Regions from separate parts of the Exiguobacterium sp. SH5S4 genome, predicted to be linked through region 1. Evidence: riboswitches for the same ligand, from Rfam matches in the RefSeq annotation. Region 1 holds a riboswitch; the other holds the start of a gene.

What was found. Region 1 has a riboswitch for FMN ahead of EVJ32_RS00670 (ECF transporter S component). Riboswitches for the same ligand answer to the same signal wherever they lie in the genome.
Region 2: it holds a riboswitch for FMN, as region 1 does, so the genes downstream of both, ribD (bifunctional diaminohydroxyphosphoribosylaminopyrimidine deaminase/5-amino-6-(5-phosphoribosylamino)uracil reductase RibD) here and EVJ32_RS00670 (ECF transporter S component) in region 1, are expected to answer to the same signal.

Annotation. Positions count from the first base shown of each region.
Region 1 covers NZ_SJUQ01000001.1:131,550-142,725, forward strand. Annotated here, with positions in the region: gene EVJ32_RS00635 (TIGR01457 family HAD-type hydrolase) at 1-349, shown strand, start outside; gene EVJ32_RS00640 (NifU family protein) at 383-610, opposite strand; gene EVJ32_RS00645 (DUF1462 family protein) at 738-1,025, shown strand; gene EVJ32_RS00650 (S8 family peptidase) at 1,082-2,512, opposite strand; gene EVJ32_RS00655 (NAD(P)/FAD-dependent oxidoreductase) at 2,762-3,817, opposite strand; gene EVJ32_RS00660 (YuzB family protein) at 3,914-4,150, shown strand; gene EVJ32_RS00665 (NupC/NupG family nucleoside CNT transporter) at 4,350-5,561, shown strand; gene EVJ32_RS00670 (ECF transporter S component) at 5,672-6,259, opposite strand; FMN riboswitch at 6,418-6,559, opposite strand; gene EVJ32_RS00675 (HesB/IscA family protein) at 6,657-7,013, shown strand; gene EVJ32_RS00680 (Rossmann-fold NAD(P)-binding domain-containing protein) at 7,123-7,977, shown strand; gene EVJ32_RS00685 (NAD(P)/FAD-dependent oxidoreductase) at 8,018-8,995, opposite strand; gene EVJ32_RS00690 (NAD(P)/FAD-dependent oxidoreductase) at 9,264-10,475, shown strand; gene EVJ32_RS00695 (YuiB family protein) at 10,605-10,922, shown strand; gene glcT (glucose PTS transporter transcription antiterminator GlcT) at 11,030-11,176, shown strand, end outside.
Region 2 covers NZ_SJUQ01000003.1:140,655-151,830, reverse strand. Annotated here, with positions in the region: gene pruA (L-glutamate gamma-semialdehyde dehydrogenase) at 1-1,178, shown strand, start outside; gene EVJ32_RS03115 (ZIP family metal transporter) at 1,230-2,045, opposite strand; gene ribH (6,7-dimethyl-8-ribityllumazine synthase) at 2,174-2,638, opposite strand; gene EVJ32_RS03105 (bifunctional 3,4-dihydroxy-2-butanone-4-phosphate synthase/GTP cyclohydrolase II) at 2,638-3,819, opposite strand; gene ribE (riboflavin synthase) at 3,819-4,460, opposite strand; gene ribD (bifunctional diaminohydroxyphosphoribosylaminopyrimidine deaminase/5-amino-6-(5-phosphoribosylamino)uracil reductase RibD) at 4,441-5,523, opposite strand; FMN riboswitch at 5,674-5,816, opposite strand; gene EVJ32_RS03090 (undecaprenyl-diphosphate phosphatase) at 5,909-6,721, opposite strand; gene EVJ32_RS03085 (homing endonuclease associated repeat-containing protein) at 7,173-7,814, shown strand; gene EVJ32_RS03080 (GGDEF domain-containing protein) at 7,858-9,540, opposite strand; gene EVJ32_RS03075 (DegV family protein) at 9,662-10,492, opposite strand; gene EVJ32_RS03070 (ABC transporter ATP-binding protein) at 10,670-11,176, shown strand, end outside.

The DNA.
Region 1 (11,176 bases):
CCGTTTCATCTCGACGAACGGGGATATCGCCATCCCGACCGAGCGCGGCTTTTTACCGGGCAACGGGGCGCTCACGTCCGTGCTCACAGTGACGACGGAGAAAGACCCGTTCTTCATCGGCAAACCGGAGCCGGTCATGATCGACATCGCCCTCGAGATGATCGGTCTGACGAAAGACGAGGTCGTCATGGTCGGGGACAACTACCATACGGACATCTTGTTCGGGATCAACGGAGGGCTGCGGACGCTGCATGTCAATTCAGGCGTTCACGGGCCTGCGTTCATTCAAGAACAAGAAAAGCTCCCGACCTATATGGTCGAGAGCTTGGACGAATGGACACATGCATGAAAAAAAAGGGATGACGTTTGTCTCCCTTTTTGTTTAGAATACTTGTTCGACTTCGACGATGCCAGGTACTTCTTCAATGAGCGCGCGCTCAATTCCGGCTTTCAAAGTGATTGTTGAAGACGGGCAGCTGCCGCATGCACCCATCAAACGAAGTTTGACGATGCCTTCTTCTACATCAACGAGTTCGACGTCACCGCCGTCGCGAAGCAAGAACGGGCGTAATTTATCGAGTACTTCTTGGACTTGATCAAACATTTCCATGGTATCTAACCCCTTTCTGGTTCTATTCCATTCTAGCAAGTTTGAGATTGTTTCTCAATCTTTAACGCTGAGCGTTTTGTGACAGGGGCGCTGCGTGATTTTTGTATAATAGAAATGGATAGGGGGAATGACGATGAAAATCACGGTATACGGGGCAGAAGTACAGTGTGCGAGCTGTGTCGGGGCACCGAGCTCGGTCGAGACATATGAATGGTTACAAAGTGCGCTCGCCCGGAAATATCCGGAGCGCAAGTTCGAGTTCGAATACATCGACTTCGAGCAAGCGGACGATGACATCGCCGAGGCGATCAAGCAAGACGAATGGTTTTACCCGCTCGTCCTCTTGAACGGGGAAGTCGTCGACGAAGGTGTCGTCCAGTTACGTAAAGTGTATACGGCGATTGACCAGAAGTGAACGACATCATAAAAGAAGGTTGAGCGAATACACATTCGTTCAACCTTCTTGTCGATTTAGCGAAGTTGGAACGACGTCGTCGCTGAACTTGCCGTGTATCCTGAGAGCGTCGCATCCGCTTTCACTTGGTACGTCCCTCGTTGTGAAGAAGAACCGGTCGAGAGCGTGAACGTGATTGCTCCGCTTGAGTTGGTTTTACCCGTTCCTGAGAGCGTCGTGCCGTAAGGTTGTGTTACTGTCACACGAACGTCCGCGTTCGCGATCGCTTGACCGTTCGCGTCACGTACCGTCGATGAGATCGATACAACTTCACCGGCGTAGTATATCGCTTTTGATGTCGTGACCGTAGCCGCGAGCGCTTGAACCGGTTGTGACGTGCTGCCTGACGTTGGCGCTTGAACGAGTCCGTTGCCGAATAGTGTATCGCGACCTGCCGTGCCGAGGTCGATTGCATCTTGTGACAGGCGCGTCCGGAGCTGTGAAGATGAGAGCGTCGGGTACGCTTGTTTCATGAGCGCCAAGTTCCCGGCGACGTATGGTGTCGCCATCGACGTCCCGCTCATTTGACCGTAGCCGCTGCCGACGATTGTCGAATTGATGTTCACACCTGGAGCCGCGACTTCAACTGTACTGCCCGTAGCGGAGAACGAAGCGCGATTGTTGTTGATGTCCGTCGCCGCGACCGCGATGGCCGAGCTGTAGCGCGCCGGGTAGTTGACGAGGTCGCCGCTGCCGTCGGCTCGGCCGTTGTTACCAGCCGCTGCGACGACGAGAATGCCTGAATTGTTCGCCCGGTCGACGACTTGTTGGAGAGTCGTCGAAGGACTCGTCGTTCCGAGGCTCAAGTTGATGATATCCATTTGATTCGAAATCGACCAGTCGATACCGGCGATGATGCTCGACAGGCTACCGCTGCCGTTCGCCTCGAGCGCTTTGACGGCGTAAATACTTGCCTCGTGGGCGATCCCGACCGTTCCGATGCCGTTGTCACGTGCCGCGATGATCCCGGCGACGTGCGTACCGTGTCCGTTGTCATCGGCGTATGAACTCGTCACACTGCTAAATGACGCTCCACCTGCAATCGTCAAGTCAGGATGCGCTGAGATTCCCGTATCGACGACGGAGACTTTAATACCTTTTCCGGTGAAGCCGTTCTGCCAAGCCGATGGTGCTTTCAGTTTTGGAATTCCCCAGTCTTGGGTTTGATTCTCAATTTGTACCGTCTGATCGACTTCGATGTGGGCGACGTTCGGATTGTTTTTCAATCCGTTCAGCGCTGCTTTCGGCACTTCGATGGCAGCAGCCGGGATGTTGGCGTATTGCTGTTTGACTTCCATGCCTTCAATCGAGAGCGGGATTTTCTTCGCCGACTGTTTGAACACGACGATGACACGTTCTTTTTCCTTGTCAGGACTGGCATCTACTGCTTGTGGGACGGTTGACAAGACGAGAAGCGAGGCGAGGACGGTGCTACAGATTTTCTTCAATGGATTTCCCCCTTTGGATTATGTAGGCGAGATGACATAATGTCGAACTGCCGTGCTCATAGAGTAACAAGTTTTTCCATCGGGTAGAATATGTCAATCGAATCAATAATCTGAAAATTTAGACAGGTATATCAGGGACAGGGATACAAGACTTTTGGCGCAAGGCAAAGAAGTATGAACGGGTAAGCGGCTGTCACCACATAAAAAAATCGCGAGATGGCAAGGCAGCCATTTCGCGATTCGGTCGTATTATTTGATGACTTTATGTTTCCACAGGATACCGGACTTGAGAAGTCGGGCCACTTTCCCGGTCAGCGACTGTTTCCCCATGAAGACGCCGAAGCCGGCCTTCTTCCCGAGCGATCCGAGCGTGCCTCGGAGTTTAATATCCGGCAACTCAGGATAAGCGACGCCTTTCCACTTGCAGAGCAGCACTTGGACGATCTGTTCGGCTTGTGCCTCGGCGAGTTGACCTGAAGGTGCGTACGGGAGGCTGGCGTTGTCACCGACGACGAAGACGTCAGGCAAATCGGGAACGTAGTGATGCGGTGTCAGTTTCACGCGGCCGCCCCCATCGAGCTCCCAGCCTTGGTTCCGGACGACGGCGACCGGTTGGATCCCAGCCGTCCAAACCGTCAAGTCGGCGGCAAAGTGTTGTTCATGGTTCCACAGACCGTCTGGGTCGACCCGGACGATGTTGGCATTGTTGATGACTTCGACACCGTGCTCTTCAAACCACGATTGAACGTACATCGAGACACGGCTCGATAAAAAGGACAGGACGGAAGGGCCACGGTCGAACAGTCGGACGGTCAGATCGGGACGGCTCTCCCGGAGTTCGCTCGCGAGCTCGACACCGGATAGGCCGGCCCCGACGATCGAGACGATCGAACCGGGCGACAAGCCGTTGATCGCTTGTTGCGTCTTGCGTGACTCTTCTAACGTTTGGATACTGTACGTGAACTCGGCGGCGCCGGGCACGTTATGGTATTTGTCCTCGCAGCCTAAGCCGATGACGAGGTCGTCGTACGGCACTTTTTCCCCGCTTGCGAGCAACACCATCTTGTCGGTCGTATCGATGTCCGTGACTTGCCCGTATATGTAGTCGACTTCTTCCGGGAAATCGACACGGATGTCACGATCGGATACCGTTCCGGCGGCTAGTGCATAATACTCTGTTTTTAATCCGTGATAAGGTAGACGGTCGATTAATGTGATCGATACGTCCTTCAGCTGATGGCCGAGGACGCGTTCGATTACACGCATACCCCCGTAACCGCCTCCTAAGACGACTAATTTGCGCATAAAAATCCCCCTTTGTTACTCTCTAACTGTACCATGATATAATACCTCGTAGAAGAACCATTTTCCCGCAATAGGGGAAGAAAGACGGTGAAAAAAATGATGAATCCGATCATCGAGTTTTGTGCCTCGAACTTAGCGATGGGTTCACAGATCGCCCGGGCAAAACTAGAGTCCGATCCTGACCTAGACGTCGTCGAATATGGCTGTACCGGCTACTGTGGGGTCTGCTCGCTCGACTTGTTCTGTCTCGTCGACGGAGAAGTCGTGATCGGGGAGACGCCGGAGCAACTTGTCACGAACGTGTATGAAAAAATCGAAGAGATGGCCTGGTAAAAAAGTTTGAGAAATCTCAAACTTTTTTCTTTTTGACCCGTTGCTTTTTTAAAAACGGTCTGTTATATTCTAAGAGGTTCGAATGTAGGTTGTCTGACGTTTAACAACAGAAAAAGAAAGCGTTTCAAACGGTAGGGCACATCTCGATTCGGGTATAACACAATCGTCGGTTTTTCAATATGAAAGGAGCACAACACCAATGAACATCATGAGCGTGGTTGGTATTTTGGCATTAATTGGAATCGCTTACATCTTCTCGACCAACCGTAAAGCCATCAAATGGCGTACTGTTCTTGCCGCCTTCGCGGTCCAGTTTACATTCGCATTCCTCGTCCTTTTCACATCGGCAGGACGCGCGGCGTTAGAGTTTATCTCAGGAGGCGTCCAAAACGTCTTGAACACGGCGAACGCCGGGATCGGCTTTGTCTTCGGTTCGGCTGTCGGGGGAGACAACTTCGTCTTCGCGTTCCAGGTCTTACCGATCATCATCTTTATGTCTTCGTTAATTGCCTTTCTTTACTACATCGGTGTCATGCAGTGGGTCATCCGAATCCTCGGTACGGCACTTGCAAAAGCACTCGGTACGTCACGTAAAGAATCGCTCTCAGCGACGGCGAACATCTTCGTCGGTCAGACGGAAGCACCGCTCGTCATCAAGCCTTACCTCCCATCAATGACACAATCAGAATTGTTTGCCGTCATGGTCGGTGGTCTCGCATCGGTTGCCGGTTCGGTACTTGCTGGATACGCCGCACTCGGTGTTCCGCTCGAGTACTTGCTCGCAGCGAGCTTCATGGCAGCGCCTGCTGGTTTGATGTTTGCGAAAATCATCGTTCCGGAAACAGAAACTCCGGATGATGATATCGAAATTGCTGAAGATGAAGAGAACAAAGCAGCAAACTTCGTCGATGCGGCCGCTCGCGGTGCGTCAGACGGTTTGTTCCTCGCATTGAACGTCGGTGCGATGCTTCTTGCCTTCGTTTCATTGATCGCACTCGTCAACTTGCTTCTCGGTGGAATCGGTGGTTGGTTCGGTCTAGAAGGCCTCTCACTTCAATTGATCCTTGGTTACGTGTTTGCACCGCTCGCGTTCGTCATCGGTGTACCATGGGCAGATGCCGTACAATTCGGTAGCTTCCTTGGACAAAAACTCGTCTTGAACGAATTCGTTGCCTTCTCTGAGTTCGCACCGATCATCGGTTCAGGTGATTTGTCAGCTCGTACAGAAGCGATGATCGCGTTCGCACTCTGTGGATTCGCCAACATCTCATCACTTGCCATCCTTCTCGGTGGTCTTGGTGGTATGGCTCCGAACCGTCGTAACGACATCGCACGTATGGGTGTCCTCGCGATTCTCGCAGGTACGCTTGCGAACTTGATGTCAGCGACTCTCGCTGGTCTTCTTCTCTAATCGTTATTCACAAACAAGAGCGCTCACTCCGGTGGGCGCTCTTGTTCATGGTTGCCATATAGTGACTACAAAAAATCACCCAAGGGATGTCTCCCTTGGGTGATTGGGCGTTAAGCTTGCAGTTGCATGTGTTGACGTTCGATCCACGGCTTCAACTTCAGGAAGAGCGGGACGAACAAGGCGGTGATCAATAATGCCTTAATCAAGTTGAACGGTAAGATGCCGTACAAGACGAGGTTCGTTTTGACTGCCGGATCGGCCATCTCGGCCATTCCGAAGAAGAACGCGTAAGCTGGTAAAATGAGTAGGTAGTTCAAAATCGCCAAGCTGAGCGCCATCGTGATCGTACCTGCCACGAGGCCTGAAGCGAGCGCTTTATTCGTTTTACGTTTATGGTAGAACCAAGCGACCGGATATATGAAGGCGACACCTGCGAAGAAGTTCGCGACTTCACCGACCGGGACGCCGCCACCGTTAAAGACATAGTAGAGGACGTTTTTGAGAGCGACGACCACGACACCTGCGAGTGGCGAGAAGACGATACCGGCGACGAGCGCTGGGATGTCACTGAAGTCCACTTTTAGGAATGGTGGCAGGAAGGGTAGCGGGAAGTTAAAGAGCATGAGGACGAATGAAATCGCCCCGAGCATCGATAGCGTCACCAGTGTTGTCAATCGTTTGTTGCGCGTTGTTTTCATCAAAATCTCTCCTTTTGTCGCTCCTTGATGAATGGCACCCGTCGCATAGAAAAACCCGATTGTGTGAACAATCGGGAGAGTTTACGCGCATACGAAACAGATGTTCTCGTCAACGTTTAAGCCACGCCAAAGAAAACATCCAAATATCGGTCGGATGCCGCCATCTTCTCCCATCCAGACTTTACTGTCGGCTTTCGAATCTCACGAAATCAGCAAGCAACGCCTTGCTCGCTCACGGGCTGAGAAGAACTTGTCTTCAATACCGCCGGTCGGGAATTTCACCCTGCCCCGAAGATGGAACGATTTAATTTTTTTTGTTACAGTTTAGTTATACAAGATATTTCACAAAATCACAAGTCAGTTGACTTGAAGTGAAGATAAATGAGGAGGAGTTCAGATGATTCATTTGACAGAGCCAGCCGCACTACAAGTCATCGATATGATGAAACAGACCGAACGCCCTGAAAATCAGTTCTTACGGATCAAAGTCCAAGGCGGTGGGTGTACCGGCCTATCCTATGGGATGGGGTTCGATGAAGACAAGACGGACAAGGATGTCCAGTTCGACCATTACGGTGTCCGCGTCATCGTCGCCGAAGCTGACCACGGTGTCGTCGACGGGCTCGAGATCGACTACAAGCAGTCGATGCTTGGCGGGGGCTTCACGATCAAAAATCCGAACGCGATCGCGACGTGCGGTTGCGGCTCGAGTTTCCGGACGGCGGCGAACGCCGGCACGCCCGGGGATTGCTAAACGATAGACGGGTTGCCGACATGTTCGGCAACCTTTTTTGGTGAGCATGTTAATGAGAGGAAATGAACGGGAATATTGGATGGAGAAGGATGAGAAGGGGGTAGGTACGATGAGGAAAGTGTTGATTTTCGGTGGCTCACGTTACTTTGGGAAACGGCTCGCGCTCCGTCTCGCTGAAGCGGGGGACGACGTGACGATCGTCACACGCGGTCAGCTGCAAGTGCCGGAAGCGGAAGGCATCCGCTCCATTAAAGGCGACCGTCAGTCGGTCGCGACGATGAAAGACCTCGCACGCAACGAGTATGACCTCGTCTACGACAATATTTGTTTCAATCCGTATCAGGCGAAGATCGCGACAGACGCCTTCATGGACCGGGTCGGGAAATATGTGCTCACGTCGACGATGTCCGTATATGCGCCAGAGGCAGCTTTAAAAGAGAGCGACTTCAATCCGCTCCATCATGAATATCACCTCGACGCGGAACACGATTACGGACAAGGGAAACGAGAGGCCGAATCGTACTTCTTCCATCGGGCCTCATTCCCGGTCACGACGGTGCGGTTGCCGATCGTCCTAGGGCCGGATGATTACACCGACCGGTTAAAATTTTATGTCGACGCGGTTCGGAACGAAGAACCGATCGTATTACATCACCCGGAGGCGTTGATGGGATTCATCTCGAGTTTCGAGGCGGCAGCTTTCTTGGAATGGATCGGCCGTGCCGACGTGAGGGGGCCGTTCAACGCCGCGAGCGACGGCTTCATCTCGCTAGGTGCGCTCATGGAACGAATTGGACAGCATATCGGTAAACCGGTCCAAATCATTAAGGATGGGGCGTCGTCCCCGTACGATACGGACGTCGACTACTACATGTCGAACGCCGAGGCGAAAAAAGCTGGCTTCGTGTTCACGCAACTCGATGATTGGATTGACCGTGTCATCATTCAAACGATCCGCAAATGAAAAAACGGCCTCTCATCGTTCGCAGATGAGAGGCCAGTCTTTATTTCCCGGCAAATACCGAGGTTGAATGTTGTGGGTGACGCGCTGTCGGGTCGACGAGCTGCTTCACTTGGTTGATGGCGATCGGTGCTTCACCGAAGCCGGTCGCGATCAATTTCACTTTGCCTTCGTACGTGGCGATGTCACCGCAAGCGAAGATGCCGGCGACTGTCGTCTCCATCCGTGAGTCGACACGGATCGTGTTTTTCTCAAACTCCATGCCCCAGTTTTTGATCGGGCCGAGCGATGAGACGAACCCGTAGTTACAAATCAAGTCGTCGATGTCGACGAACTTCGATTCGCCATCTTTGTCCGTCAGTTCGACCGACTCGATATGCGTCGCGCCTGAGAGTGATTCGATATTATAAGGCGTCCAGACGTTGATCGTCGAGGCCTTCATTTGTTCGACCGTATGCTCGTGAGCCCGGAAGCGGTCACGACGGTGGACGATATGGACTTCTTTGGCGATACCTTCGAGCATGAGTGCCCAGTCGACGGCCGAGTCGCCGCCGCCGGCGATCATGACGCGACGGTCGCGGAATTTCTCCATGCTGTCGACGAAGTAATGAAGGTTCGCATAATCTTCACAACCGTCCAGTCCGAGCGGACGTGCGGCGAACGCGCCGTTGCCGGCTGTGATGATGATCGCTTTCGTATGGTACTCGTCCTTGTTCGTCGAGATGTGGAACGTACCGTCTTCGAGTCGCTCGACCGTTTCGACCGTCTCGCCAAGGCGATAATCTTGTTCGAACTGATCGGCTTGCGCTTTCAGTTGGTCGACCAAGTCTTGGGCCTTCACTTTCGGGAAGCCGGCGATGTCATAAATATATTTCTCTGGATAGAGCGTCGATAATTGCCCGCCTAGTTGCGGCAAGCTTTCGATCAACGTCGCATCGAGTTGGCGCATACCTGCATAAAATGCGGTGAACAGTCCGATCGGACCGCCACCGATAATGACTACATCTTTCGTCGATTTCATCGAATTCCTCCTCATGAAGCGTGTACTTCTATTATATGGTCTAACGTGAACTAAATCCATTCAGTACAAAGATGCAATACTTTCGAAAAAAATTCAAGAAGATAAGCTTTTTCATTGAGAAAACAGATTAAACGTCGTACAATGAACGGGAAGCAATTGTGAACATTGGTTGAACAAGAATTAGGCTTTATTGTGAACATCTATGTGAAAAAACACACAACATAGTTGTTCAGGAAAACAAAACTTTTAAAATAAGGTGGAAATGAACATGAAACGACCTAACATTGTTATCCTCGGCGCAGGTTTCGGTGGACTCATCACGGCAGTAAACCTGCAAAAGACGCTCTCAGCTGGAGATGCAAACATCACGTTGATCAACAAACACGATTACCATTACCAAACGACTTGGCTTCATGAGCCGGCGGCCGGAACGATGAAGCCTGAGCAAGCTCGTGTCTACATTAACGATGTCGTCAATGCATCACGCGTTAAACTTGTCAAAGGGATCGTCGATCGCGTCGATACTACAGCCAAACAAGTGATGCTCGAAGACGGATCGACTGTCGAGTACGATTACGTCGTCTTCGCCCTCGGTGGCGTACCGGAAACGTTTGGTATCCCGGGCCTTAAAGAGAACGCGATGACGATCAACTCGCTCAACAGCGTTCGTAAAATTAAAGAACATATCGAGTACTCGTTCGCACAATACAAGACAAGCGGATCATCTGACCGTGCATTCGTCACGATCGTCGTCGGTGGTGCCGGATTCACAGGTATCGAGTTCCTCGGTGAGCTCGTCAACCGTGTCCCTGAACTTTGCAAACAGTACGATGTTCCCCGTGAAGCGGTCCGCATCGTCAACATCGAGGCAGCGCCAACGGTTCTTCCAGGGTTCGACCCGGAACTCACGACGTATGCGCAAAAATGGCTCGAGCGTAACGGCGTCGAGATGAAACTCGGCAACGGCATCAAAGCTGTAGAGCCAGGTGTCGTCACGTTCGGTCCACTCCAAGGTGAGACGACAGAGACGATCGCAGCGAACACGATCCTGTGGACAGGCGGCGTCAGCGGCAGTCCGACCGTAGAGAAGTCTGGCTTCGAAGCGGTCCGTAACCGCGTCATGGTCGAGGCAGACAACCGTGCCCCTGGCCACGATAACGTCTTCATCATCGGTGACTGCTCAGCGGTCATGGATCCGGTATCAAACCGTCCGTACCCGCCGACGGCGCAAATTGCGACACAGCAAGCGCACAACGTGGCGAAAAATATCGCTGCGCTCATCAACGGCAAGTCGACTTCGAAGTTCACGTATGAGAGCAAAGGGACGGTCGCGTCACTTGGCCATAACGATGGAATCGGAATCGTCATGGGCAAAAAGATCTTCGGTCGCAACGCTTCATTCATGAAGAAAGTCATCGACAACAAACACTTTATCGAGCTCAAAAAATACGGTCTCGTCCTTAAAAAAGGTAAATTCTGATTCGGTTGAGCCAACGAGCAGCCTGTTCATTTGAACGGGCTGTTTTTTCATGTCAACGATTCAGTGAACTTCTTTGACCAAGCGGATTTCTTTTCGGTATAATAGACAACGGGAAAAGGGGGCAATCACATGCATATCATCCAAGCCGTCATCGGCGCGATTTTATATTTAGTCATCTTCTTCAGCATCGGGTTCATCTTGAATATGCTGCTCAAAAAGACGTGGACGCTCGTGTTCATCTATCCGATTTTCGTCATCATGATGATCGACAACGTCAAGCTGTCAAGCTACGTCACGGAAACATCGACCGCGCTCGCGAACGTCTATGAGCGTCTGCTCGGTCTGCAGTTTCTCGACATTTTTATGCTCGGATTCGGATTGCTCGGTGCCATCTTGGCAGGGGTCACCATCCGGTACTTGCGTAAGAGCGGTTACTCGATGTTTTAAAGACGACAGAAATGTTCGTCTTTTTTTGGTTTCTGCCTACTTTTTTAGAAGCTGAACCGATATACTAGATAAGATAACGATTTAAATTAGTAAGGGATGCGATACGAATGACATTACCGATGTATACGATCAAAAAAGTGTTGAATAATAGCGTTGTCATCTGTCAACATGATACGGATCCGGAAGTCATTCTGCTTGGGAAGGGGATTGGCTTCGGCAAGAAAGCGGGCGATCTCGTCGACCCGGCCAGCGTC
Region 2 (11,176 bases), on a different contig from region 1:
GCAAGCCTTGGAATGAAGCGGACGCGGACACGGCGGAAGCGATCGACTTCATGGAGTACTATGCGCGTCAAATGCTCGAACTCAAACCTGGTAAGAAAGTCGAGAGTCGCCCGGGCGAGTACAACCGCTATGACTACATCCCACTCGGGGTCGGGATCATTATCAGCCCATGGAACTTCCCGTTCGCGATCATGGCAGGGACGGCCGTCGCGGCCATCGTCGCCGGTAACACGATCCTCTTGAAGCCAGCTTCGACGACACCGATCATCGCGGCGAAATTCGTTGAGGTCATGGAAGAAGCGGGTCTCCCGAAAGGCGTCCTCAACTTCATCCCGGGACCGGGCGCTGAAGTCGGCGACTACCTCGTCGACCATCCGAAGACGCGCTTCATCAGCTTCACTGGTTCACGCGACGTGGGTCTCCGCATCAACGAGCGTGCCTCGAAGTTGAACGATGGCCAAATCTGGCTCAAACGCGTCATCGCCGAGATGGGCGGAAAAGACACGATCGTCGTCGACGAATCAGCGGACCTCGAACTCGCGGCCCAGTCGATCGTCAAATCGTCGTTCGGCTTCTCGGGACAAAAATGTTCAGCTTGTTCACGCGCCATCATCGTCGACAGCGTGTATGACACGGTGCTCGACCGCGTCGTCGAATTGACGAACGAACTGTCAGTCGGAAACACCGAGCAGAACGAACACTTCATGGGACCGGTCATCGATGCGGCCGCGTTCAAGAAGGTCACGTCATACTTCGACGTCGCGAAAGAAGAAGGACGCATCGTCACGGGCGGTAAAGCGGACGACTCGACCGGCTACTTCGTCGAGCCGACGGTCGTCGCCGACGTCGCACCGAAAGCACGTCTCATGCAAGAAGAGATCTTCGGGCCGATCGTCGCCTTCACGAAAGCGAAAGACTTCAAAGAAGCGATCGACATCGCCAACAACACCGAGTACGGCTTGACGGGCGCGGTGCTGACGCGTGACCGCTCGAACCAAGAATACGCACGCCAAAACTTCCACGTCGGCAACTTGTACTTCAACCGTGGTTGCACAGGCGCCATCGTCGGCTATCAGCCGTTCGGCGGCTTCAACATGTCAGGGACCGATTCAAAAGCAGGCGGGCCGGATTACATCCAGCTCCACATGCAAGCGAAAACGACGTCAGAGACGTTTTAATCCAGGGAGGCACGACGGGACAGCCCGTCGTGCCTTTTTTCTGTGTCGGCCTCACCCTAACGCCACGTCTAAAATCATCATGACGGTAAATCCAAGCATCAAGGCGATCGATGCCAAGTCCTTATGGCCATTCTCTTGCGACCCCGGGATGACTTCTTCGACGACGACAAAAATCATGGCCCCGGCGGCAAAGCTCAATGCGAACGGCAGTAGCGGCTCCATGACAAACACCGCCCAAACGCCGAATAAGGCGGCGACCGGCTCGACGACGGCCGACAGCTGTCCGTAGAAAAAACTCTTTCGTCGTGACATCCCGTCCCGCCTTAACGGCAGCGCCACCGCCACGCCTTCTGGAAAGTTTTGAATCCCGATCCCGATCGCGAGGGCGATGGCACCCGTCAACGAGGCCGATGGAAAGTCAGCCGCGACCGCCCCGAACGCGACCCCGATCGCTAGTCCTTCCGGTATGTTGTGCAACGTGATCGCTAAGACGAGCAACGTGCTGCGCTTTCGTTTGAACGGGCCGATTCCTTCCGCCTCACTGAGCGGGGAAGTCGGGTGCAAGTGCGGAATCAGTTGATCGATGCCCCATAAAAAGAATCCGCCCAATAAAAAGCCGACTGTGGCCGGCAACCAGGCCGGCCAAGCGTCCTGTCCTGCCATCTCGATCGCCGGCGCGAGCAACGACCAAAAACTGGCGGCAATCATCACCCCGCCGGCAAATCCGAGCATCCCGTCCATCAGCCGTTGATTGATCGATTTCGTCGTGAACACGACAGCCGCCCCGAGCGCCGTCATGCCCCATGTGAACAACGTCCCGAGCAAGGCTTGCATGGCCGGACTCAGTTGAGCCACCCCGTCCCACATCGCCATCGCCTCCCCTTAAGCTTTGTATGCGCACCCTATTCTTTTCCCGTCGTCCCCGCGTCGCTAATCTCAATTTGAACAATCAAAAAAGAGGAGAGCGACGTCGCTCTCCTCCGTTATAGTCCTACTTAAAATGTGCGCATCAAGTTCGCCATCTCGATCGCCGCCGTCGCTGCTTCCCAGCCTTTGTTCCCGGCTTTCGTGCCGGCCCGCTCGATCGCTTGTTCGATCGTCTCGGTCGTCAAGACACCGAAGATGACCGGCACTTCCGACTGGTAGCTCGCTTGGGCGACACCTTTCGCCGCTTCGCTGCAGACGTAGTCGAAGTGCGGCGTCGCCCCACGGATGACTGCGCCGAGCGTGATGACGGCGTCATACTTCTTGCTCATCGCCATTTTTTTAGCGACGAGTGGAAGTTCGAACGCGCCCGGGACGAACGCGATCTCGACGTCGTCTTGCTCGATGCCGTGGCGCTTCAACGCATCCTTCGCCCCGTCGAGCAAGCGCATCGTGATCAAATCGTTGAACCGTCCGACGACGATCCCGATTTTCAAGCCTTTACCAACCAAGTTACCTTCAAATGTATGCAACATTATTCTTCTCCTCCAAAATGATTCATTTTTTGTTGTTTCGTCAAGCGATAGCGTTCATTCTCGGCGTGCTCCCCGACGATGATCGGGACGCGTTCGACGACGGTGATGCCGCACGCCTCCAAGGCATCGACTTTCTCTGGGTTGTTCGTCATGAGCCGCACGTTCGTGACGCCGAGGTCACGCAGCATGCCCGCGCTCACCCGGTAGTCACGCAAGTCGGTATGCAACCCGAGCGCGACGTTCGCCTCGACCGTGTCGAGCCCTTGCTCCTGCAGTTCATACGCCTTCAATTTATTCAGTAAGCCGATGCCGCGCCCTTCTTGGCGCATGTAGAGCACGACGCCGCCCTCTTCTTCAATTTTAGCGAGTGACGCATCAAGTTGCGGACCGCAGTCGCAGCGGTAAGAGCCGAACACGTCACCGGTCAGACATTCCGAATGGATGCGGACGAGCGGCGCATGTTCAAGTTCGCCTTTGATGAGCGCGACGTGCTCTTCGCGGTCAAGGACGTTTCGATAACCGATCAGGCGAAACGTCCCTTTTGCCGAGGGGAGATTGACGTCCGCCTCTCGTTCGACGAGGTCCGTCTCCATATAGCGGACGAGCTCCTCGATCGTGATGAATTTCAAATCGTGCCGTTCCGCGACGTGGACCAGGTCCGGTACTCGAGCCATCTCGCCGTCTTCACGGATGATTTCGCAAATGACGGCGACCGGCTCACTCCCTGACAGTCGGGCCAAATCGACCGACGCTTCGGTGTGGCCGCGCCGCACCGAGACGCCGCCTTTTTTCGCGATGAGCGGGAAGATGTGTCCCGGCCGTTGAAAATCGGCCGGACGCGCGTTCGCATTGGCCAGCTCGCGGACCGTGTGGGCCCGTTCGCTCGCCGAGATGCCCGTCGTCGAGTCGACATGGTCGACACTGACGGTGAACGCCGTCCCGTGTGGATCGGTGCTGTTGTCGACCATCGGCGACAAGTCGAGCCGGACGGCGACTTCTTCCGCCAGGGCGGCACAGACGAGCCCTTTCCCTTCCGTGATGAGGAAGTTCATCGTCTCGGCCGTCATCTTATCGGCGAGGACGACGAAGTCACCTTCGTTCTCCCGGTCCTCGTCATCGACGACGATGATCGGACGCCCCATTTTCAAATCTTCGATTGCTTGTTCGATTGTGTGAAACATCACCATCCCGCCTTTCCGTATCCCATCGACGCAAGTGATTCGAGCGTCATGTCTTTTTGATTCACTAGCTTTTCCATATATTTAGCCAACATATCGCATTCCAAATTGACCTTATCCCCAGCCTGCTTCATCCCGAGCACCGTCTCACTGTACGTATGCGGGATGAGCGACAGCGTGAAGCCGCGTTCAGTGACCTCATACACCGTCAAGCTCGTCCCGTCGACCGAGATCGAACCTTTAGGGACGATGAAACGGAGCAACGACGGCTCGCAACTAATATCGATGTAGACCGCGTTCGCGAGCGGACGCTTCTTGACGATGCGACCGACCCCGTCGACGTGTCCCGAGACGAAGTGACCGCCAAAGCGACCGTTCGCCGGCATCGCCCGCTCGAGGTTGACGTCCGTTCCAGGGCGGACCCCGTCTAGACTTGACGCTTTGAGCGTCTCCGGCATGACGTCGACGGCAAAACTCGTTTGATCAAACGCCGTCACGGTCAGGCAAATCCCGTTCACCGAGATGCTGTCGCCGAGCTTCACGTCTTCTAACACGATCTTGCCCGCGAGCGTGAGCCGTAGCGACGGCCCGTTCCGCTTCACGGCTTTCACACTGCCGATTTCTTCAACGATTCCCGTGAACATCGGACTCCCCCTTTCTCATGACGAGCTTGATGTCGGTACCGACCGTCTCGACCGAGCCGATCGCGAAGCGCTCGATCGCATCTAACGGTCCGGCTTGGCTCGAGCGATAGACGCCTCGGTTCCCACCGAACACGCGCGGTGACTGATACATGACCCATTCGTCGACGTATCGGCCGTCAAAGAGTGACGTCACGAGCGTCGGTCCCGCCTCGATGAGCAAACGGCCGACGCCGCGACCATGCAAGTCACGAAGGACGTTGTCGAGTGTCGAATAGTCGGCAAGCTCGACACCGTTTTGAGCGAGCTCGGTCCGTTTCACTTCATCATCGGACAGCGTATAGACGAGCACCGGCACGTCTTTCGCGCTCCGGACGAGCTGACTCGAGAGCGGTAAGCGGAGCTCGCGGTCGAGGACGACCCGAAGCGGCTGACGTGTCGGCATGTCGAGCCGGACGGTCAAGGCCGGGTCGTCGGCGAGCACGGTCCCGATTCCAGTCAAGACGGCATCGACCGTCGCCCGTAGTTCGTGGACGTCACGTCTCGCTTCAGTCCCGGTCACCCACTGGCTCTCACCCGTGTCGAGCGCGACTTTCCCGTCTAGGCTCGTCGCCGTCTTCAATACGACGTACGGCCGTTTCGTCTCAAGCGAACGTAGGAACGCCGGATTGAGCGCACGGGCCTCGGCTTCGAGCAGACCGACTTCGACGTCGATCCCGGCCGCCTTCAAACGGGCGACACCTTTCCCTGCGACGAGCGGGTTCGGGTCTTCCATCGCGATGACGGCGCGCTTGATGCCCGACTCGACGATCAAGTCGGCACACGGCGGCGTCTTCCCGTAGTGCGAGCACGGCTCGAGCGTGACATAAATCGTCGCACCGTATGCGGACGCACCGGCCATGCGAATGGCGTGCACTTCGGCGTGCGGTTCACCGGCCTTCAAATGGGCACCGAATCCGACGACGCGACCGTCTTTGACGACAACGGCCCCGACGAGCGGGTTCACACCGGTCTGTCCGGCAGCGGACTTGGCCAATTGGATTGCTTGTTGCATGTACTGTTGCATCGTTCTCCCTCCTTGTTTCGTACAGACAAAAAGACCCTAAGGATGTCCTTAGGGTCTCGGCGGGAGGTCTCAGTCGTCATTGGTCGAGCCAAATAAACGTTTTCTTTACAGAAAAACGTACGACGAAGCGCAGGTCACGAGGACCTGTCTTTTTTCCTTCTCCCATCCAGACTATACTGTCGGCTCTAGAATCGCACTAGATCCACCGTTCGCACACGTGCGCCCGGGTCACGGACTTAAGGCTTGCGCCCATCACCGCCGGTTGGGAATTGCACCCGACCCCGAAGGAATATTTGTTTGTACTCCTTTACTTTAGCGCAAAAAAGAATCGAAGGCAAAAATAAAAGCGCAAAAAAAGCGCCACTCCGATGAGCAGCGCTTCCAATCAAGCCAAGAATAAGACGACGAGCAAACCGACGATCCAGCAATAGAACGAGAAGTACTTGAGCTCACCCTTCGCCATGATGTGCTGGAACCATTTGAGCGAGATGGCCGTCAGCGCGTACGAGGCGATGAACGCCAAGACGAGCGGACCGAACAGATCGCGCGTCGTCGGATCGGTGAACAATACCGGCCCGTCCAAGATCATCGTCCCGAGACTGACCGGGATGAACAAGAAGAACGAGAATCGGAGCGCCGACTCTTGTTTAATGCCGAGCAACATCGCCATGACGATCGTGGCACCCGAGCGGCTGATCCCTGGGATAAGCGCGACCGCTTGGGCGAGACCGATCAAGATGGCGTCACGTAACGTGATACCGCCGTCACCTTTACTCCCGCGCATGTTGCGGATGAACCAAAGTGCGACCCCGGTCAAGATCAACGTATAGCCGACCGTTGCGACGCCGCTGAGCGTCTCACCGATCCAATCGCCGAATAACACGCCGAGCACGCCGGCCGGTACGGTCGCGACGAGCAAGAGACCGATGAACTTGACGTCGATCATCGTATCCTCGCTGCGGTCTTTCTTAAATAAGAACGTCCACAGACTGACGACGAGCCGGACGACGTCTTGGCGATAAATCGTCAAGACGGCGAGGAGCGACGCAAAGTTGACGAAAATCTCGAACGACAGCCCCGGTAATTCGATATTGAATAACTCTTGGAAGATGACCAAATGACCGCTCGACGAGATCGGGATCGGTTCCGTGAACCCTTGGACGAGACCAAGCAGCAAGTAAAATAACCATATTGTCATATCATAATATCCTCTTTTCTCAAATTCGCTCAATGCGGATATTTTAGCAGAACCACGGTTTCATTGACCACCATTTAAAATTTTTTCGTATATTTTGAAAAATTTTATTGATTAGTCTGAAAATTAAATTTATTATAGAAGGGTACTCAACTGGACAACGGCGATGACCCCATTGTCCAGTTGGGTACATTTTCGTATGGAACTCATATAATTTACCAAAAATAAAACTTTTTGTTTACAAATGAATCCATATAATATTAAATTTGTAATATGCCTGTTACCTTTTTTTTAAATCTTTTATCCAACTTTATACCTACCGAGTCCCATTTTTAACATAAAAAACTTACAAAAGCGCTTATAAATCGTAAAAACTATCCGATAGTATGATTGTAGAAGCACTTTCGTCATCATTGTCGGTTCAGATATGAGTCCATGGAAGGAGGAACCATCATTGAGTCAAACGCTATCCACTAATACTCATCATTTATCAACCGAACAGCAACGCATGATTCACTGTATTCGTTTGCTCGGGGATTTATTAAAGGAACGTCCTCGTCGCTCTGTCTATCGTCGCTTCGCGATGGAGCAAAACTGGCCGTCTCCCGAATCGATCATTCGACAGTTCGGATCATGGGCCGAGGCACTCGCCATCGCCGGCTATGAATGGCATGGGGAAATCGCCGTTGATTTACCCGATAAAATGCCAAAATATACACGCGACGATATCGTCGAGACGCTTGCCCTCTATTCACGGGACATGGGTTCGATCATCACGCTGAAGAAGTATCAAGAATGGCGGAAACTACACCCGAAAGCACCGAGCCATTACCACATCGTCAAGACGTTCGGTTCGTGGCATGATGCCTGCGCCGAAGCCGGTCTTGAGGCGAGCGTGACTTACTCGAAGTCAGAGTTGTCGAACGCTCTTCGAGAAGCGATTCATGAGATGGGCTTCTCTCTTTCATTCGAGGCGTACCGAGAATGGGCAAAACGCAACAACAAGCCATCTACGAAAGCGATCTTGCATCGTTACGGGTCTTGGTCCGCTGCCATCCATGCGGTCGAGTCCGATATATTCAGCCAGAAATCATAATCATTCATTCAAAAAGGAGAACCGTTTAACGGTCCTCCTTTTTTCATTGAATTCGTTCGGTCGATGTGTCCCGGTAATGGGCGACACGGTCGCGCCCGTTAAACTTCGCCCCGACGTACATCGCCCGGTCGGCATGCCGCAACACCGTATCGAGCTCTTCGTATTCATGAATCGTCTCGATGCCGATGCTCGCCGTCACTTGGACCCGGATTCCTTCCGTCCCGAACGGGTGTGACCGGAGCGCTTGCCGAATCTTCTCACCGGTCACAATCCCCGCCGCCTCGTTCGTCCTCGGGAACACGAAGACGAACTCTTCGCCGCCGTAACGCGTGACGAGGTCACTGCTCCGGACGAGCCGGTTGAACAGGACCCCCGCTTCAATCAACACTTCGTCACCGAACGCATGGCCGTACGTATCGTTAATCGATTTAAAATGGTCGAGGTCAACCAAGAAGACCGACAACGGATACGACGCGACGTCGTTCAATCGCTCTTTCGTCCAACGTTTCAACGCCCGCTGGTTCGGCAACCCGGTCAACGGATCGGTCAGACTCTCGTGCTGGAGCCGATCCCGTTCATCGATCCGCTCGAGTGACCACGATAGCGTCTTGAGCAAGCGGTGAATCTCGACCGCGAGCGCCTCATCATAGGCCCCGTTCGCCGTCGTCGAAATCATACAACTGACCGCGTTCGTCGTGCTCGTCACCGGTTGAATGACGAGCGCGGAATGATGTAGTTCGCTTTGGTTCGCCTGAAGCTCCGGATGCCACTCGTGGAGCGAATCGTACAGAAAGTACGGCTCACTCGCGTCACGGTGCCGCTCGAGCGTATACGCATCAGCGACCGCTTCCGCTTTCCGCCCCCGTACATCATAAAACGTCTGGTCCCCGTCTCGATTGATTTGAAGCCAACCACGCTCGACCTCGACGACTTCCCGTAAGCCGTTCCAAAATTTTTCAATTAACAGCGCTTCGCTGTCGACGCGATAGAGCTGTTCTTTCAACCGCTCGACTTGATCGATCTTCGATTGCGTTTCTTCTGTCTGTGTCGCTTTCGACAACCCCATCTTCAAGATCGACAAGAGCAGGAACGTCGCCATCAACCCGACATACCCGAACAGTTGGAACGCCTCGAGCGCGACCATCGTGAACAACAGCTCGAGTGAGATAACGAGCCAATCGAACCGTAACAGACGCCACATAATCGGTAGCGGGATCCTCTCCCCGATCAAGAACCGGGACATGACGAAGCTAAAGCCGAGGACGAGATAAAGCACTCCGAAGAAACCGATCAGTGCCGCTCCCTGCTCAAGCAAGTGGACGGTCGACCCGATCTCACCGCCGAGCGAAAAGTAGACGAGACCCGGGATGACGAGAATCATCGCCTCGATCAGCGTGTTGAGCGGATAAAAGTGTAAGAAACGCCGGCGGCCGACTTTCCTGTTGAACGCCCGTGCCTGGAACGTCAACAACAGCAATTGCCCCATTAAAAGTGCCGGGACGAGCCCGTACAAGAAGAACGTCATGAAGACGAACAGCTCGTGGAATGTGAAGTGCAGATGCCGCCGCTTTAACGGGTTCATGACGAACAAGGCACCGAGCGTGTAGATGAACCAGAAGAACGTCCAATCGAACGTTTCCATATCGGTCCACATGTAATAGACGATCCCGATGAAGACGAGCGACCACGAAAGCCAGCTCCTTATGAGATACTTCCGAAACCGCATCGTCTCCCCCCTTTTCTTGTAACATTCCTTAACAGTATGAAGGGTTTCGGGGAAACATTCCAGTCGTTGTTTGAAAGTTGTGACAATGAAAAAAACCGTGGCGCACGCCACGGTCTGTCCGTTATTTCGCTTTCAAATAAGAAATGCCGATCGAGCCGGACCCGGTGTGGGCCCCGAGTAGCGGCGCGAGCGTGTCGACGCGGATCGGCACCTTGTCGCCGAGTTCCTGTTTCCACGACTCCGCAAGCTCCGGCACGTTCCCGTGGAAAATCGAGACGTCCGTGCATTCGCCTGACTCGATCGCCGCCCGGATGACCTCGAACAAGTGGGCTTGCGCCTTTTTATACGTCCGTACGGTCTGATACGGGACGATGAGCCCGTCCTCGAAGCGGAGCACCGGCTTCAGCTGCAGCATGTTGCCGATGAGCGCTTTTGATTTCGAGATGCGTCCACCTTTTTGCATTTGCGTCAAATTTTGAATCGTCAGTTCGATCCGGACGTCCTCGACGCGCTGTTTCATGTACGCCTCGACGTCATCAAGGGCGTCTCCGCGCTCGACGCGCTCGATCAGTTCTTCGAGCAACAGACCCATCGTATAAATACCCGACCGTGAATCGATGGCGAGCAGCTTGAACTCGGCGATCTCGGCCCCTTGGATCGACGCCGAGTACGTGCCGCTCAAGTCAGACGACAGGTGGACGGCGATGCCCATGTCATACTTCGGCTTCAACTCTTCATACAGCGTGGCGAAATCCCCGATTGCCGGTTGGCTCGTCGAGACGCGCTCGCCGGCATCGATCCAGTCGTACACCGTCTCGGCGTCGACTTCGATGCCGTCTTTATAAGGTTGATCGCCCTTGACGACGTAAAGCGGGACGATATGGATGTCTGGGTGGTGTTTGATCGAATCTGGCAAGACGACCGTGCTGTCCGTGATGTAGGCAATTTTCATGTGAGCCTCTCCTTTAAAATCGTGATTAGTACCTGGTAGTATGATTTTATCACAGGTGAAACGGTTTCACTAATTTTTCAAAAAATGTACCCGTCTTCGTCAAACGTTCAAACCTCTAAGGTCCACAATCCGCCCGAAACGGGTAAAAGATAACATGGACAAAGGAGGCGTTTTTTTATGATTCGAATCGAGAACGTCAATAAGATTTATAAGACCGGTGACATCGAGACGGCCGCCTTGAAAGACGTCGACTTGACGATCAACGATGGGGCGTTCGTCGTCATCCTCGGACCGAGCGGCAGCGGCAAGAGTACACTCTTGAACGTCATCAGCGGGCTCGATACGGTCACGTCCGGGAACATCACGTTCGATGACACCGTCTTGACCGACCTGTCCCCGGAACAGATGACGGCGTTTCGGCGCGACCATCTCGGCTTCATCTTCCAACAATACAATTTGCTCCAAAACTTGACCGTCTACGAAAATATCCAGATCGGGGCCGACCTGTCGACGCAACCGCTCGGTATCGACGAGCTGTTAGAGCAGGTCGGGCTGTCGCCTTCGCGCGACAAGTACCCGTACCAACTGTCCGGCGGTGAGCAGCAGCGCGTCTCGGTCGCCCGGAGTCTCGCCAAAAACCCGTCGATCATCTTTTGCGATGAACCGACCGGCTCGCTCGACGAG